Regions from separate parts of the Rhizobium sp. T1470 genome, predicted to be linked through region 2. Evidence: riboswitches for the same ligand, from Rfam matches in the RefSeq annotation. Region 2 holds a riboswitch; each other region holds the start of a gene.
The links. A riboswitch is a leader RNA that binds a small molecule or an ion and turns the genes downstream of it on or off. The one in region 2 is predicted to bind cobalamin.
Positions count from the first base shown of each region.

Region 1: another riboswitch for cobalamin. It lies ahead of bluB (5,6-dimethylbenzimidazole synthase); the one in region 2 lies ahead of cobU (bifunctional adenosylcobinamide kinase/adenosylcobinamide-phosphate guanylyltransferase).
Region 3: another riboswitch for cobalamin. It lies ahead of nrdH (glutaredoxin-like protein NrdH); the one in region 2 lies ahead of cobU (bifunctional adenosylcobinamide kinase/adenosylcobinamide-phosphate guanylyltransferase).

Region 1 is NZ_CP148091.1:2,519,867-2,525,084, reverse strand. Features, by position in the region: gene WGT02_RS12745 (LTA synthase family protein) at 1-1,649, opposite strand, end outside; gene WGT02_RS12740 (TolB family protein) at 1,855-2,688, shown strand; cobalamin riboswitch at 2,714-2,896, shown strand; gene bluB (5,6-dimethylbenzimidazole synthase) at 2,937-3,626, shown strand; gene WGT02_RS12730 (DUF2865 domain-containing protein) at 3,633-4,718, opposite strand; gene WGT02_RS12725 (NADP-dependent malic enzyme) at 4,850-5,218, opposite strand, start outside.
Region 2 is NZ_CP148091.1:2,653,893-2,659,110, forward strand. Features, by position in the region: gene cobN (cobaltochelatase subunit CobN) at 1-1,279, opposite strand, end outside; gene cobW (cobalamin biosynthesis protein CobW) at 1,289-2,338, opposite strand; gene cobU (bifunctional adenosylcobinamide kinase/adenosylcobinamide-phosphate guanylyltransferase) at 2,344-2,868, opposite strand; cobalamin riboswitch at 2,994-3,391, opposite strand; gene WGT02_RS13430 (chloride channel protein) at 3,639-5,218, shown strand, end outside.
Region 3 is NZ_CP148091.1:4,021,688-4,026,905, reverse strand. Features, by position in the region: gene WGT02_RS20185 (TlpA disulfide reductase family protein) at 1-255, shown strand, start outside; gene WGT02_RS20180 (hypothetical protein) at 508-1,038, shown strand; partial or broken gene WGT02_RS20175 (3-hydroxyacyl-CoA dehydrogenase family protein) at 1,100-1,264, opposite strand; partial or broken gene WGT02_RS20170 (TlpA family protein disulfide reductase) at 1,250-1,367, shown strand; cobalamin riboswitch at 1,528-1,753, shown strand; gene nrdH (glutaredoxin-like protein NrdH) at 2,008-2,229, shown strand; gene nrdI (class Ib ribonucleoside-diphosphate reductase assembly flavoprotein NrdI) at 2,241-2,636, shown strand; partial or broken gene nrdE (class 1b ribonucleoside-diphosphate reductase subunit alpha) at 2,696-4,781, shown strand; gene nrdF (class 1b ribonucleoside-diphosphate reductase subunit beta) at 4,799-5,218, shown strand, end outside.

The sequences.
Region 1 (5,218 bases), 130 kb from region 2:
GGGCTGATCGTACCCACATCCTTCTTGCTGCCTTTCTTGTTGGACCAGATGACGAGCGGCGTCTCGTGCTCCTGCTTCATGACGCTGACCGATGCCTTGCGCGTGGCAACCTGGTCGGGCATGTAGCCGGTCGCCGTGTAGACGTTGCCGAGTGGCGGAAGGTGATCGCCCCAGAGGACGATGATCGTCTCGCGATCGCGCTTCTCGGCCCAATTCATCAGCATCTTGAGGCTGTCGTCGGCTTCCTTGATCCCTTGCGTATAGGTGGCCAGCGTTGCCCGGTCCGCATCGTTCAGGTTGCCCTTGATGTCGACGCTGTTGTGTACGTAACGGTTCGGCTCGTAGGGACCATGTCCCTGCAGAGTGACACCAAAGAAGAAGAACGGACGATCAATACCGTCGGCCTCGTTCATGATCTCCTTCATGAGGGACTCGTCCGAAGCGAAGATGCCCCTCTTTTCCATCGGAGGCATGGTTTCTTCAGAGCGGAACTGTTCGAAACCGAAGTCCTTGTAGACTTCGTTGCGGTTCCAGAACCAGCCGCTGAATGGATGCAGAGACCGGGCGGCATAGCCTTCGCCGCGGAAGAACGTCGCAAGCGAGGGGACGTTGCTGCGAATATACTGCTGGTAGGGAATGCTGCCATAGGGCAGGAAGGCATTCGAGAAGCCCGTCAGTGCCTCGAATTCGACATTGGCGGTCATGCCGCCAAACTCGGGTGAGAAGACATGGCCCGACTGCTCGGCCCTGATATTCGGCATCGGATCCGGCGACAGGGTGACGGTCTTCAGCCGGGTCGGATCCCAGAAGGATTCACTCATCAGCATGATCACGTCGGGCTTTTCGCGCGGGCCACTGAGATAGCCGTAGTTGCGGGTCGGAATAGCATCAAGCGCCTGCGTACCGAAGCCGACCGGCGCTGCCACGTCGGCCATCGGAATGTTGAAGATGAAGGCGAGGATGAAGCCGTTGCTGCGGTAGTTTTCCTTCTGATCCCACATCATCGGCAAAACCTGAAGGCGATCGCGTATGTAGGAGTATTTGGAATAATCCATCAACGCGCCAAAAGCTGCGATAACAGGTAAGCCGATACAGAGTTGACGCAGTTGGGCGGTCCTTGAGAGCCGCGGACAACGGCGCCAAGCGAAATGCCACAGGACGGCAATCGCGACCGCGGAAAGAACGATGCCAACGACCATGGCAACCGCTGTCCACGGCCGGTCGCGCGCCATCACGGGAAGCAACTCCATGATCTGGCGCCCAAATAGGACGTCGGACGGGTACAGGGGGTCCGTGAGATAATGCTGCTTCTGGCTGGAGACGATGGCGGGAACGAGCACCAGCGGCAGAACGATCAACGCCGAAATGAATCGTCTTCCCAGGGCAGCGTCCAGCGAGAGCATCAGGACGGTCAACATCACGACCGTTGTCATGCCGGGGCGTACCGGCGATGTCAGGAATTCGCGCACATCGGCGAACCCATCGCGGGCGATTATTTCGACCGCTACAGTGGCGAAGAGAGCAATCAGGGCCGAAAGGCAAATTCCGAGCGCAGCGCGTAAAGCTGGCGATTGGGCGCTTCCCCTGACACCAGTGGAAAGCGACGCGAAACGCGCTGCCGCTGCGGACCTCATTCCCAACGCGATCAACTAAGAAACTCCAACGTCATAAAAGCTTCATCGAACTGTCACATCTTCGTCATGAACGCTAGATGAACCGTTATGTTTCCCACATTTGTGATCGGTGGATAAAGCGCCGCCGGCGCCGTCCGCGGATGCCCGCTTCGGTTCACTTGCTTGTGCCGAGCGGCGAGCCGTCGTAGGTCTGACGAGTTCGATGTCAGGAGGATTCAGATTGAGAAGTTCCATCGAGATCTACAACATCAAAACAGGCCAGGCGCGCGTTGTCTGGCAAACCACGCAACTGGTGGAAGCGCCAAACTTTTCGCCGGATGGAGGCTATCTTCTGCTGAACGGTGACGGGCTTCTCTACCGCCTGGTGCTTGACGGTTCGGGCAAGGTCGAGAAAGTCGATACCGGATTTGCCACGGCCTGCAACAACGATCACGGCATCTCGCCTGACGGCCGTCAGATCGTCATTTCCGACAAGACCGAGTTCGGGAAATCGACGATCTATGTACTTCCGGCAGAAGGCGGCGCGCCGCGTCTGGTGACGCAAAATCAGCCGTCCTATTGGCACGGCTGGTCGCCCGACGGGAAGGATCTCGCCTATTGCGGCATCCGCGACGACCTATTCGACATCTACACGATTTCGGTAGACGGCGGCGACGAGAAGCGGTTGACACGCGGCGAGGGGCGCAACGACGGGCCAGATTATTCGGCCGACGGCCAGTGGATCTACTTCAATTCCAGCCGCACGGGCCTCATGCAGATCTGGCGCATTCATCCGGATGGGACCGGCCTCGAACAGATCACCAGCGACAACTACGGCAATTGGTTTGCTCATCCGTCGCCCAACAACGATAAGGTCCTGATCCTCTCCTACGACCCCGACGTCTTCGACCACCCTCGCGATCTCGATGTTTGTCTGCGGCTGATGGATATGGATGGCGGCAACCTGACGACGCTCTTCAAACTCTTTGGTGGGCAGGGAACGATCAACGTGCCGAATTGGTCGCCGTCAGGCGATGAGTTCGCCTATGTGCGGTACTACCCGATCTCAGCATGAAGGATTGCATCGACAGATTTTTCGCGGCATAGACCCTCCGTCGGGTGCCCGTCTCAGGCGGGAGAATCGGGAATTCGGTGAAAGACCGAAACGTGCCCAACGCTGTAAGGCTGACGACTGCCGCAACAAGCCACTGGTCCAGTATCGGGAAGGCGCGGCAGCCGGATGACGCCAAGTCAGAAGACCGGCCCGACATCATAGACTGACCCGCGTGGACGGCGGGGCGGTTGTGTTGTTGGGGATTGACGATGCGACCAGACAATTCAGGCTCCCTGTCGGGAGCCGCAGCCTTTTCGGCCGAGGAACGTGACGCCGTATACAGGGCGATATCGACGCGTCGTGACGTACGTTCGGAATTTCTCCCGGACCCCATACCGGATGACGTCATCATCAGGCTTTTGTCGGCTGCGCATCACGCGCCGTCCGTCGGGTTCATGCAGCCTTGGAATTTCATTCTGGTGCGCGATCAGCAGGTGAAGGAGGCGGTCTGGCAGGCGTTCGATTACGCCAACCGCGAGGCCGGCGAGATGTTTCAGGGGGAGCGACAGCAGCTCTACCGGTCGCTGAAGCTGGAGGGCATCCGAGCCGCACCGCTCAGCATTTGCGTCACCTGTGATCCCAATCGCTGCGGCGATGTCGTTCTCGGCCGAACGCACAACCCACGAATGGATTCCTACTCCACGGTCTGCGCCGTGCAAAATCTGTGGCTCGCAGCCCGCGCCGAAGGCGTGGGGGTCGGCTGGGTGAGCATCTTTCACGAGTCCGATATCAAAAGGATTCTCGGCGTTCCAGAGCGGGTCGAGATCGTTGCCTGGCTCTGTGTCGGCTACGTCGATCAACTCTATCAACAGCCGGAGCTGGCGGTCAAAGGATGGCGCCAGCGCCTGCCGCTCGAGGAGCTTGTCTTCATGGATCTTTGGGGCAATTCAGCGGAATGATGCGGCCTACTGTTGCTGCGGCTGGGGGCCTGGCTTTGCCGGGTTCTTGAGGTCGATCGTACCTTGGTCGCCGGCAAGGAACTGCGGGCCGATCTGGCGCACCTTGCTTCCTGCCGGATCATAGGGCCTGTCCGGCACCTGAGGCTGAGGCGCGGCCGGTGCGACGGCATGGCTCTCCATCTCAGGCTTCTTGGTTTCGATCGTTGTGATCGATCCCTGTTGTGGCGGTTCGCTGATCGATTGGTTTTTTCGCATCCGCGCGTAGTAAGCGTTAAGATCGCAACTGCAGGACGATTTTTCGCCGGGCTTGCGGTTCTTGTAAGCGAAAGCATTCGGCATGGCGGTGTAAGGAGCGCCTGTCGTCGCGGAGATCATCTGCGATGTCTCGGTGCTGGAGACGTCATGATAGAAGAGCTCGGTTTCGATGCCGGGACACATCTTCGAGCAGGTGTCGGCATCGCGGGCAAAGTCTTGGGATGTTGCGTTCGAGCTCAACGGAAAGAAGCCGCCGTCACAGCTTCGCACGCATACGGTGTTCAGATGAGAGAGCGGCGACAGGCCCGGGAGACCATAACGGCGCTGGCTTGGATCGCCACCCAAGGGAATGAATGTGTCGTTCCGCAACGCCTGATCTTCGATGCTGGGTGGCGGCGCATATCCTTGGCCGGTGTCAGCGGGCCACTGCGCCTCGTTGCAGTCGTTGTCGTCGAGCGCTGCAAGAAGCTCGTTCCTCATGCGGACATCCTCACTCTGGCCGCGCAGTTCGTCGCGACGCTGCTGCAGATAACGGATGTTGTCGACCATCTTGGCTTCGGCGCGCTCGAGTTCGCCACAGTAGCCGTCATCATCGCCGATCACGACCATGCTGCCGCTCGTGCAGCCGTTTTGGCGCAGATCGCTCCGGAGTTTGCGAAGTTCAAGGTTTTGTTCGGCTATGGCGCTGGCGTATTTGCGCACTTCGGGCGTGCTGCCGATGATCTGCGGCAGGTCGGCGAGGCGGCCGCGCAGGTCGCCACAGATCGCCGGCATCTGGGCATGGGTCGGCCCGGTCAGAGCAAGGGCGGCTGTGAGTGACAAAATCCAGCGCTTCAAGGCATCGTCCCATCGGTGAGCAAATACCAGGGTCATCAGGCGCGGCGTCCTGCCGCGCCTTCATTGCTAGCCCGCTTGTCGCAACAAGCTGCGGTCGGAACCTTAACGCATTTTTTTCAATCTGCCGCAAATCATGCTGGCTGTGAAGCCTCGACGACGGCGAGGGCGGCCATGTTGACCACGCCGCGGGAGGTCACGGAAGGCGCCAGGATGTGCGCCGGCAGTGCCGCGCCAAGCAGGATCGGCCCGACATGCAGTCCATCGATCATCGACTTTACAACGCCCAATGTGATGTTGGCCGCATCGAGGTTCGGGAAGACCAGCAGGTTGGCTTCGTCATGCAGTGTCGTATCGGGCATGACGCGCTTGCGCAGCGCGTCGGAGATTGCGCTTTCGCCGTGCATTTCCCCGTCGACTTCCAGTTCCGGCGCAGCCTCGCGCACCAGCTGAAGCGCAGCGCGCATCTTCGTCGCGCTCTCGGATTCACGCGAACCGAAGTT
Region 2 (5,218 bases):
AACCGGCGGCACGCATTGCCTTCAGCACCTCGACCGTGCCGGCAGGCGTATCCAGCCCGACGCCATTGCCGAGCCTTCCGTCGCGGTTCGGATAGTTCGCCATCACGAGCGCAATGCGCCGGTCGCCGGCGGATGTCGTGCGCAGCTTCGCCCAGTTGGCAGCAAGCTGGGCTGTATAGCGCATTCGCTCGATATCGGGCTCGCTGCCGACGATGTTGGCCTCGACCCTCGCGTCATAGCGGGCCGCCGATTTGAACGAGACCGCACGGGCAAGCACGCGCCCATCAACCTCCGGCAGAGCAACACTCATTCCAAGGTCGCGCGCGGTGAGCCCCTGCGAGGAGGAGGTCCATGCCTGCCGCGACGACGCCGAAAAGATCGCCTGAAGCACAACCGCGTCGTTGGCCTCAAGCACGGTCGGCTCGCGATCCGCACCGGGCGCAGACACTGCAAAGCCAGTCGTGTTGATCACCACCTCGGGTTTGATGGCGTCGAAGACGCTTTCGAGAATGCCCTTCGAGACGGGGTCCTTGAGACTGTAGGCGAACACCGGCAGCGGCCGGATGCGTTCGGCCAGCAGCGTATCGATCAACGCTTCGACCGGTCGCGTCTCGCCGCTCTGCACGAGCGCGCGATAGAAGCTGACTGCCACAACTGGCGAATGCGGCACCTCCTGCGGGAATCGAACCCGCTCGTCGCACGCCGACTTCCACTCCTCGACGCCGACGACGCCCTTGCCCGGCCACCAGATCCCAGCCTTCATCAGCGGCGAAGCCGCCTCGGGCTTTTCCGCGCCTGAGAGCATCGCGCCGGCATAGGAGAGAAACGCATGCGAATTGGCGTCACCTCCTTCGATAAGATAGGCCCAGAGGGCATTTAACTCTTCGAGCGGCACATTCGAAAACGGTGTCAAACCCGCGTCCGGCTTCGAATCTCCCGGCAGTACGGCGATGAGCGCGCCATAGCGCGCTGCCGCCGCATGAAGCGCTTCCAGCGCATAGTGAAAATAGCTGGCACCGCCGAGCGCCCTGACGACGATCAGCTTCGCGTGCCGGGCTGTCCGCTCGATATAGGCATCGACCGACATCGGGTGTTTCAGGCTCATCAGGCTTGCGAGCCGCAGCGAAAAACCGGCGGCCGCACCATCATACGCGGCCGCCATGGCGGCAAGCTCGGTATCGGCGGCCGACAGGAATAGGACATCGCCGGGAGATTGACCGAGATCGATCGCCTCCTCGCCGTCGCTGATCGTTCCCTGTTGTGCCAGGAGCAGATGCATTGGTCTGCCTTATGCCAGCGCTTCGATTGCCGTGCGAACTGCCGCCTCGTCCATGTCGTGCAGGCCGATCACGACCAGGCGGGTGCCGCGTGCTTCGCCGGGCGCCCAGGCGCGATCGAAATAATGGTCCACACGGCTTCCGACCGCCTGCAGCTGCAGGCGCATCGGCTTGCCGGGGACATCGACGAAGCCCTTCAGCCGCAGCACGTCATGTTCGCCAATGACGCCCTTCAGCGCATCCACGAACGTGGCAGGATCGGCAACAGGGCCGAGTTCCACGACGAAGCTATCGAACTCGTCGTGGTCATGCGGTACACCATCCTCGTGCTCGAGCTCATGGTGGGATTTGCGGTTGGCCACGTCATCCTCGGTACCGACCCCGAGCCCGAGCAACACGCTTGCCGGAACCTCGCCGTTGCGCGCCTCGATCATCACGGGCTTGCGGGCGATACGGGACGCGACCTCATCGCGCACGCGACCGAGGCCTGCCGTGTCAAGAAGATCGATCTTGTTGAGCACGATCAGATCGGCGCAGGTGAGCTGATCTTCGAAAAGTTCTTCGATCGGGCTTTCATGATCGAGCGATTCATCCTCCACGCGACGGGCTTCCACGGCACCGTGATCGTCGGCAAAACGGCCGGCCGCCACGGCAGCGCTATCGACAACGGTGATAACGCCGTCGACGGTGACCTGCGTGCGAATGTCAGGCCAATTGAAGGCCGCCACGAGCGGCTGCGGCAGCGCGAGACCGGAGGTTTCGATGACGATGTGGTCGGGGCGCTGTTCGCGCTCCAGAAGCTTGGTCATCGTCGGAATGAAGTCGTCGGCAACCGTGCAGCAGATGCAGCCATTGGTGAGCTCGATGATGTCATCTTCGGTGCAATTCTCGGCGCCGCAGCCCTTGAGCACCTCGCCGTCGACGCCGAGATCGCCGAATTCGTTGATAATCAGCGCGATTTTCTTGCCGTTCGTGTTGGAAAGCAGATTGCGGATCATCGTCGTCTTGCCGGCGCCGAGAAAGCCGGTGATCACGGTCGCCGGGATTTTCTGCTGGTTCATGAAATTCAACCCTTCATCTTCAGCGGCAGACCTGCCGCGATAAAATACACGTCCGCAGCTTCCGCCGCGATCATTTGATGCAGGCGGCCGGCATGATCCCGGAACTCCCGCGCCATGCGGTTTTCCGGAACGATGCCGAGACCGACCTCGTTGGAAACGATGACGAGGCGCGCGCGTGCCGCAGGCACGTAGGCGGCAAGCGAGGCGAACTCCGCCACCATGTCGCGCTCTTCCATCATCAGATTGGTGACCCAAAGCGTCAGGCAATCCACCAGGATCGCCCGTCCTTCGCCATCGATTGCCCGCAGGCATCCGACAAGATCGAGCGGCTCTTCATGGGTGTGCCAGAGATCGCCGCGGTCGGCTTTGTGCGTGTCGATCCGGGAGCGCATTTCCTCATCCCAAGCCCGGCCGGTCGCCACATAGTGGCGCTCCAGGCCGCCCGAAACGACCAGTTGCTCGGCAAAGCGCGATTTTCCCGAGCGCGCACCGCCGAGAACGAAGGTCGTGCCAGATGATATCAGGCTCATGGAAAATACTGTCCCATCTGCGGACGCCTTCCGCACGGAACCGGAACGGCTGCACGCAGCCTTAAAATCTTACTTTCAGCCATGACAACCTCCGTGCTGGCAGCGGGCATCGCCCAGGGATGGGCTTTTTGCCCGGCACGATTGGCAGGTCTCCTGGCTCGCGGGTTTTGGCCGCGATCGGGGCAGACCGGAAACCGGTCGCCCCTGATCGTGCCAGCGGATTTTCCTCGTCTTCCCGGCTGCATTTCATGAAAAGGCGGACGATTCGTAGACTTGAGAGGCGTCCAGCCCCGGTTGATCATGACGCACTGCCAGTGACTTTTCCGTCGCCGCTTCCGCGCCGCCCGCCTGCACTATTGCAGACTGTCAACCACGAGGAACCAACGCCGGACGGAAAACCCTGACCGCTCTACAGTCGCGGGGTCGGCTATGATGACGGCGCCCGGATTGGGTCCACCGCTTCACATTCCCTTTTCATCCGCACCGATTCAACCGGTCCGGAACCATCCGTTATGGAGTCATCGTTAGGCAAGGCCCCTGGCGAAGTCAATCGTAAGCCGTCGTCTCGCAATATGACATTGCATGCCTGAAACCGCGACCAAGACGACCTTCTCTACCAAATTTATCGTCTTTTATCAGTGGCTTACGTCACAAATAATTGTTGCCGGCGCCGGTCTTTTGCCGCAATTGCATCGCAAGCGGGTTGCGCCACTGATTTGCCCGTCCCTTTCTGCACTTGATCGCGCCTACACCTGCCTAGTTTTCCTGTCATGCTCCTAAAAATCAATATCCGCCGTTTCGGTCCGTTTCATACGCTTCTCGATATCGGGCGGATGCGCGCTCTGTTACGGCGCAGCGAAATGGGGATGGTCATCGCCGGCGCGATCGTCGGGGTGATCTCCGGCCTGGCGGTGACGGGCATGAGCCTCGTTTCCCGCGCAATGCACAGGCTGATCTTCGGAATCAGCGACGTCGAGAGGCTGAGCTCCTCCCAGATCGACGACAAGTTCCTGCTGCTGACGGCACCGGTTTGCGGCGGCATCCTGCTCGGTCTTCTGCTGTTCATCCTCGCCAAGACCCGTAAGAAGCCGATGGTCGACCCGATCGAGGCGAACGCATTACATGGCGGACGCCTGTCGCTGACCGACAGCATCCTCGTTGCCGTTCAGAACCTCATTTCGAACGGCTTCGGTGCCTCCGTTGGTTTGGAAGCCGGCTACACGCAGTTGGCAGCCGGTCTGGCCTCGAAGCTTGGCCTGAAGTTGCAGCTTCGCCGATCGGACCTGCGCGTTCTCGTCGGATGCGGCGCGGCCGGTGCGATTGCGGCGGCCTTTAATGCGCCACTGACCGGCGCGTTCTATGCCTTCGAGCTCATCATCGGCACATACACCATCGTCTCGCTGACACCAGTCGTCGTGTCCGCGCTGGTGGCGACCCAGATTGCGCGGCTGCTGGCCGGCAGTGATTTCCTCATCGATGTCGGCGAATTCGGCTCCGTCATGCCGGCCGACTATGTCCCGGCGCTGCTGCTCGGTGCCGTCTGCGCCGGCGTCGGTATTCTCATCATGCAGGGCGTCGCCTCGATCGAGGAACTGGCGCGCAGGAGTTCCATCGCAACACCGCTGCGCCCTGCCCTTGGCGGCATCGTCGTCGGTCTCCTCGCCCTTATCACGCCGCAGATCCTGTCAGCGGGACACGGAGCGCTGCACCTCAATCTCGGGCGCGATCTCGCGATTCCGGTCCTCCTTGGGCTGCTTCTCCTCAAGGCCTTGGCCTCCGCGATCTCGATCGGCTCGGGTTTCAGAGGCGGCCTCTTCTTCGCGTCGCTGTTCATGGGGGCGCTGCTCGGCAAGCTATTTGCCTATTCCGCGCCCTATTTCGCCCACGCGACGCTGACACCCGTTATCTACGCGGTCGTCGGCATGAGTTCGCTCGCAGTCGCCGTTATTGGCGGGCCCCTGACGATGACGTTCCTGGCGCTGGAGATCACGGGCGACTTTCCGATCACGGCACTTGTCCTTGCGGCCGTCATCACCTCCTCACTCGTCGTGCGCAGCACCTTCGGCTACTCCTTCGCAACATGGCGCTTCCATCTGCGCGGCGAGAGCATTCGCAGCGCCCACGATGTCGGCTGGATTCGCAACCTGACGGTCGGCCGGCTGATGCGCGCCGACGTCAAGACCGCCAAGGCCGGCCTTTCGATCGAAGAGTTCAAGGAACGCTTCCCCATTGGCTCGGCGCAGCGCGTCGTCCTGGTGGACGATACGGGCAAATACAGCGGGCTAGTGCTCGTCCCGGATATTTACGCGAACCTGACCGACACCGACGACACCGGCGAGGATCTCAGCGA
Region 3 (5,218 bases), 1.4 Mb from region 2:
CCCGTCAACATCGATACCGGCGACGATGAAAAACCGAAGGCTTTCCTGAGCGAGATCGGCGTTGATGCGCTCAAGCTCTATCGCGACAACACGATCGAGGTGTTCAACAGCCTGAAGAAGCAGGGCCTGGCGTTCGGCCTGCCCGTCACGCTGCTGATCGACGACAAGGGCTGCTTGATCTCTGCCATGAACGGGCCGGCGGCCTGGGATAGCGAAGATGCCAAGGCGCTGATCAAGGGTGCCGTGGGGTCGTGAGCGTCGACAACTTAGAATACTCCCTCGAAAGACGCCACACGACCACCGATATTGAAGGCCCATTGCGGACCTTGCCGTGCGTCGCTAGATTGTGAACGAGACGAAGTCGCGTGCTTGGCGCATAAGTCGAACCCCGACTGAAGGAGACGGCGTCTCCCAAGCTTTTCAAGCTTTAGCTCGCTTCGCTCAGGGGGCAGGCGAGCCCTATCGAACGCAAGTCAGTTTACTGGTGCGACAGAGTAGGAGGCGTAGATGGCAATTTCGCGCAAGCAGGCAGAGCGTTTGCTAACGGCGGACGAATGGCAACTCGTTCAAAAAACCCACCATCCGGCGATGCAGGGCCTGCCGGATGCTGATCTCTCGGACCTCGCCAAGCGAATACGTGAAAGGCGCGATCGTGCGCAAAGCGAGGCGAATAGACAGCGCAGGGAAATGAGAGGCAAGGCGCAACCCAAAGGGGCGGCGCCAGCGCGCAAGGATACGGGCACGAGAGCCAAACTCGAAGTTCTGGCAATGGGCGTGCGTAGTGTAAATGCCGAACAGGCTCGTCGGCGTAGAATGCTCGCTAAAGTTCAGATGGTCGAGAACATGCGAGCCGTGTTGGCGCGAAAGAAAGAAGCGAAAAGCGAGAAAGACGCGTCATTTAACGCACGCCAGGCTCATGCAGGCATGCACTCGATCGAACGTTCAAAGCGCAAAAATCTCATCCGTCCTATGGAGCGAGGTAGATTGCGGAAGGCTGGCGCTGTTTCACAGGCAAAGCGCGACGCCCGTGGCGTATAGGCGTTGATGGTTTTTGCCAGGTCACTTCATCAGCTTATCGATCTGGTGTGAGCGGCCAACCTCAAATAGCAGGAATGGAACCCGACATCTCGTGGATCCGCGATATCAATTGGCGTCTCGGGACCGGCGGTTCGCCGCGATAGTCGTAGAAGCCACGGCCGGACTTGCGGCCGAGCCAGCCGGCCTCGACATATTTCACCAGCAGCCGGCAGGGGCGGTCCTTGGCCTGTCCGTCACGCTGCTGATCGATGACAAGGGCGATCTCCGCCATGAACGGCCCCGCGGCCTGGGACAGCGAGGACGCAGCTGATCAGGGCGCGGTCGGGTCGCAAGAGGCGTCGCGACGCGGTGCAGATCGAATACTCTGCTTCGCTCCAATTTTCTTTCGAGGTCGATCCGTCCGACACCCCCTCCGGAGTGGCATTGCGATTTCCCAGACTTTCACCGGCTGGTGTGAACATAGCCATTGACGGGAAATTAACCTCATATACTATATGTAGTGTTCGAGGTTCTTCAGATTCGCAAGGATCGGAAGCTAAGACGGGAATAAGGTGCGCGACGTCCATGACGGGCCGAGCAATGCCGGAGCTGCCCCCGCAACTGTAAGCGGCGAGTGTTCGTTCGACAAAGCCACTGAAGTCTTTGATTTCGGGAAGGCGAGAATGAGCGCTATGACCTGCAAGCCAGGAGACCTGCCTCGATCAGCAACGTCCACGGGCGGGGTGTCCGGATGGAGAGCGTTGGATTGTGCACGATGCCGCGATCTTCGCTTCCGCTAATGCCCCGCATGAGTCACTTCGGGGTGAAGTCTTATGTCCTTGAGTTTCGATTTGCATCTACGCGAGTGACGGGCATTTAGCGCGCCCGGCAATCGGCAATAGCTGTCTTCATTTTCGAGTTCCTGTCGCACGGACATCGGCGGATGTCCGAACGATCCTTTATGCCTTCCTGATACACGAGGATATATTGATGAGCATTACTGTTTACAGCAAGCCCGCCTGCGTCCAGTGCACCGCGACCACCCGCGCACTCGACCGCCAGGGCATCGATTACACCGTGATCGACGTTTCCACCGATTCTGCGGCCTACGAACTGGTGCAAGGCCTCGGCTATCGCCAGGTGCCCGTGGTCGTCGCCGGTGAGCAGCATTGGGCCGGGTTCCGCCCCGATAAGATCAGCGCGCTGGTGTGACGGAAAGGACGATGGGCGAGATCGTCTATTTTTCCAGTCGGTCGGAAAACACTCATCGCTTCGTAACAAAGCTGGGTTTGCCGGCCCAACGCATCCCGATCGGCGGCGACGCTAACCTTGCGGTTAGCAGTCCTTTCGTCCTGATCGTCCCCACCTATTGCGGCGAATGCGGCAAGGGGGCCGTGCCCAAAGAGGTGATCCGCTTCCTCAACGACGCGGAAAACCGTTCAAACATCCGCGGGGTCATCGCCGCGGGCAACAGCAACTTCGGAGCGACCTTCGGGATCGCCGGCGACATCATCTCTGCCAAGTGCCAGGTGCCGTACCTCTACAGGTTCGAGCTGCTGGGCACGGCGGCGGATGTCGACAACGTCAGACGCGGATTGGAACGATTTTGGACACGCTAACGCTCGATCGACCTCTGAAGGCATCAGAGGCCGCGCTCGACTACCACGCCCTCAATGCCATGCTGAACCTCTATGACGAGGACGGCAAAATCCAGCTCGACAAGGATCGGCTGGCGGCCAAGCAGTATTTCCTGCAGCATGTGAACCAGAACACCGTCTTCTTTCATAACCTCAGGGAAAAGCTCGATTACCTGGTGACCGAGGGTTATTACGAGCAGGACGTTCTCGACCAATATTCGTTCAACTTCGTGCGCGAACTCTTCGACCATGCCTATGCGAAAAAGTTCCGCTTCCCAACCTTCCTCGGGGCTTTCAAGTATTACACCAGCTATACGCTGAAGACCTTCGACGGAAAGCGCTATTTGGAGCGCTACGAGGACCGCATTTGCATGGTTGCCCTGACGCTGGCCTGCGGCAACGAAAACCTCGCCCGTGATATGGTCGATGAGATCATCGCCGGGCGGTTTCAGCCCGCGACGCCGACCTTCCTCAATGCCGGGAAGAAGCAACGCGGCGAACTCGTCTCCTGCTTTCTCTTGCGCGTCGAGGACAACGTGGAGTCGATCGCGCGAGGCATCAATTCGGCGCTTCAGTTGTCGAAGCGCGGCGGGGGTGTTGCACTTGCTCTGACGAACCTGCGGGAAGCAGGTGCTCCGATCAAGCAGATCGAGAATCAGTCTTCCGGCGTCATTCCTGTCATGAAGCTTTTGGAAGATTCATTCTCTTACGCCAACCAACTCGGCGCGCGCCAAGGGGCAGGGGCAGTCTACCTCCATGCGCACCATCCCGACATTATGCGCTTCCTCGACACCAAACGCGAAAATGCCGATGAGAAGGTCCGGATCAAGACGCTGTCGCTCGGTGTCGTCATTCCCGACATTACCTTCGAGCTCGCAAAGAACAACGAGGACATGTACCTCTTCTCGCCCTACGATGTGGAGCGGGTCTATGGCGTGGCTTTCACCGAGATTTCGGTGACGGAAAGGTACCGCGAGATGGTGGCCGACAGCCGTATCCGTAAGAAAAAGATCAAGGCGCGCGACTTCTCCCAGGTGATCGCCGAAATCCAGTTCGAAAGCGGCTATCCCTACATCATGTTCGAAGACACGGTGAACCGCGCCAATCCGGTCGCCGGCCGCATCACGATGAGCAACCTTTGCTCGGAGATCCTGCAGGTGAGCGAGGCGAGCGAGTTCAACAATGATCTCTCCTACAAGCATATGGGCAAGGACATCTCCTGCAACCTCGGCTCGCTCAATATCGCCGCGGCGATGGATTCCACCGACTTCGGCAAGACAATCGAGACTTCGATCCGCGCGCTGACCGCCGTTTCCGACCTGAGCCATATCGCCTCGGTGCCGTCAGTCGAGAAGGGCAATGACGACAGCCATGCGATCGGCCTCGGCCAGATGAACCTGCACGGCTATCTCGCCCGCGAGCGCATCTACTACGGTTCGGACGAAGGCGTCGATTTCACCAATATGTATTTCTACACGGTGACCTACCATGCCATCCGCGCCTCGAACCGGCTGGCGGGGGAGCGTGGCACGAGCTTCAAGGGATTCGAGAACTCGACGTATGCAACCGGCGAATACTTCGACAAATACACGGAGCAGGCCTGGGTCCCGGCAACCGAGCGGATCAAGGAGCTCTTCGAGACAGCCGGCATCGATATTCCGACACAGGAAGACTGGCTTGTGCTGAAGCAGGCGGTAATGACCTTTGGCCTCTATAACCAGAACCTGCAGGCCGTGCCGCCGACCGGTTCGATCTCCTACATCAATCACTCGACCTCCTCGATCCATCCGATCGTTTCGAAGATCGAAATCCGCAAGGAGGGCAAGATCGGCCGCGTCTACTATCCGGCGGCCTTCATGACCAGCCAATGACAATCTCGAATATTACCAGGATGCCTACGAGATCGGGCCGGAGAAGATCATCGACACCTATGCGGCGGCGACCCAGCATGTCGATCAAGGCCTGTCCCTGACGCTGTTCTTCCGTGACACGGCAACCACCCGCGACATCAACCGGGCGCAAATCTACGCCTGGAAGAAGGGCATCAAGACCATCTACTACATCCGCCTGCGCCAGATGGCGTTGTCTGGCACCGAGGTGCAGGGCTGCGTTTCCTGCACACTTTGACTTTACGAGGACGTCCAATGAACATCCAAATCAAGCCCGCAAGTCGCGTGCGCGCCATCAACTGGAACCGTGTCGAGGACGACAAGGACCTCGAAGTCTGGAACCGCCTCACCGGAAACTTCTGGCTGCCGGAAAAGGTGCCGTTGTCGAACGACATTCCGTCCTGGGCAACGTTGAAGCCCGACGAGCAGCAGCTCACCATCCGGGTTTTCACCGGCCTGACGCTTCTCGACACGATCCAGAACGGCGTCGGCTCGGTGAAGTTGATGGCCGATGCCGCGACGCCGCATGAGGAAGCGGTACTCTCCAACATCTCCTTCATGGAGGCAGTCCACGCACGCTCGTACTCGTCGATCTTCTCGACGCTTTGCCTGACGCCTGATGTCGACGACGCCTATCGCTGGTCGGAAGAGAACGCGTTCCTGCAGAAGAAGTCA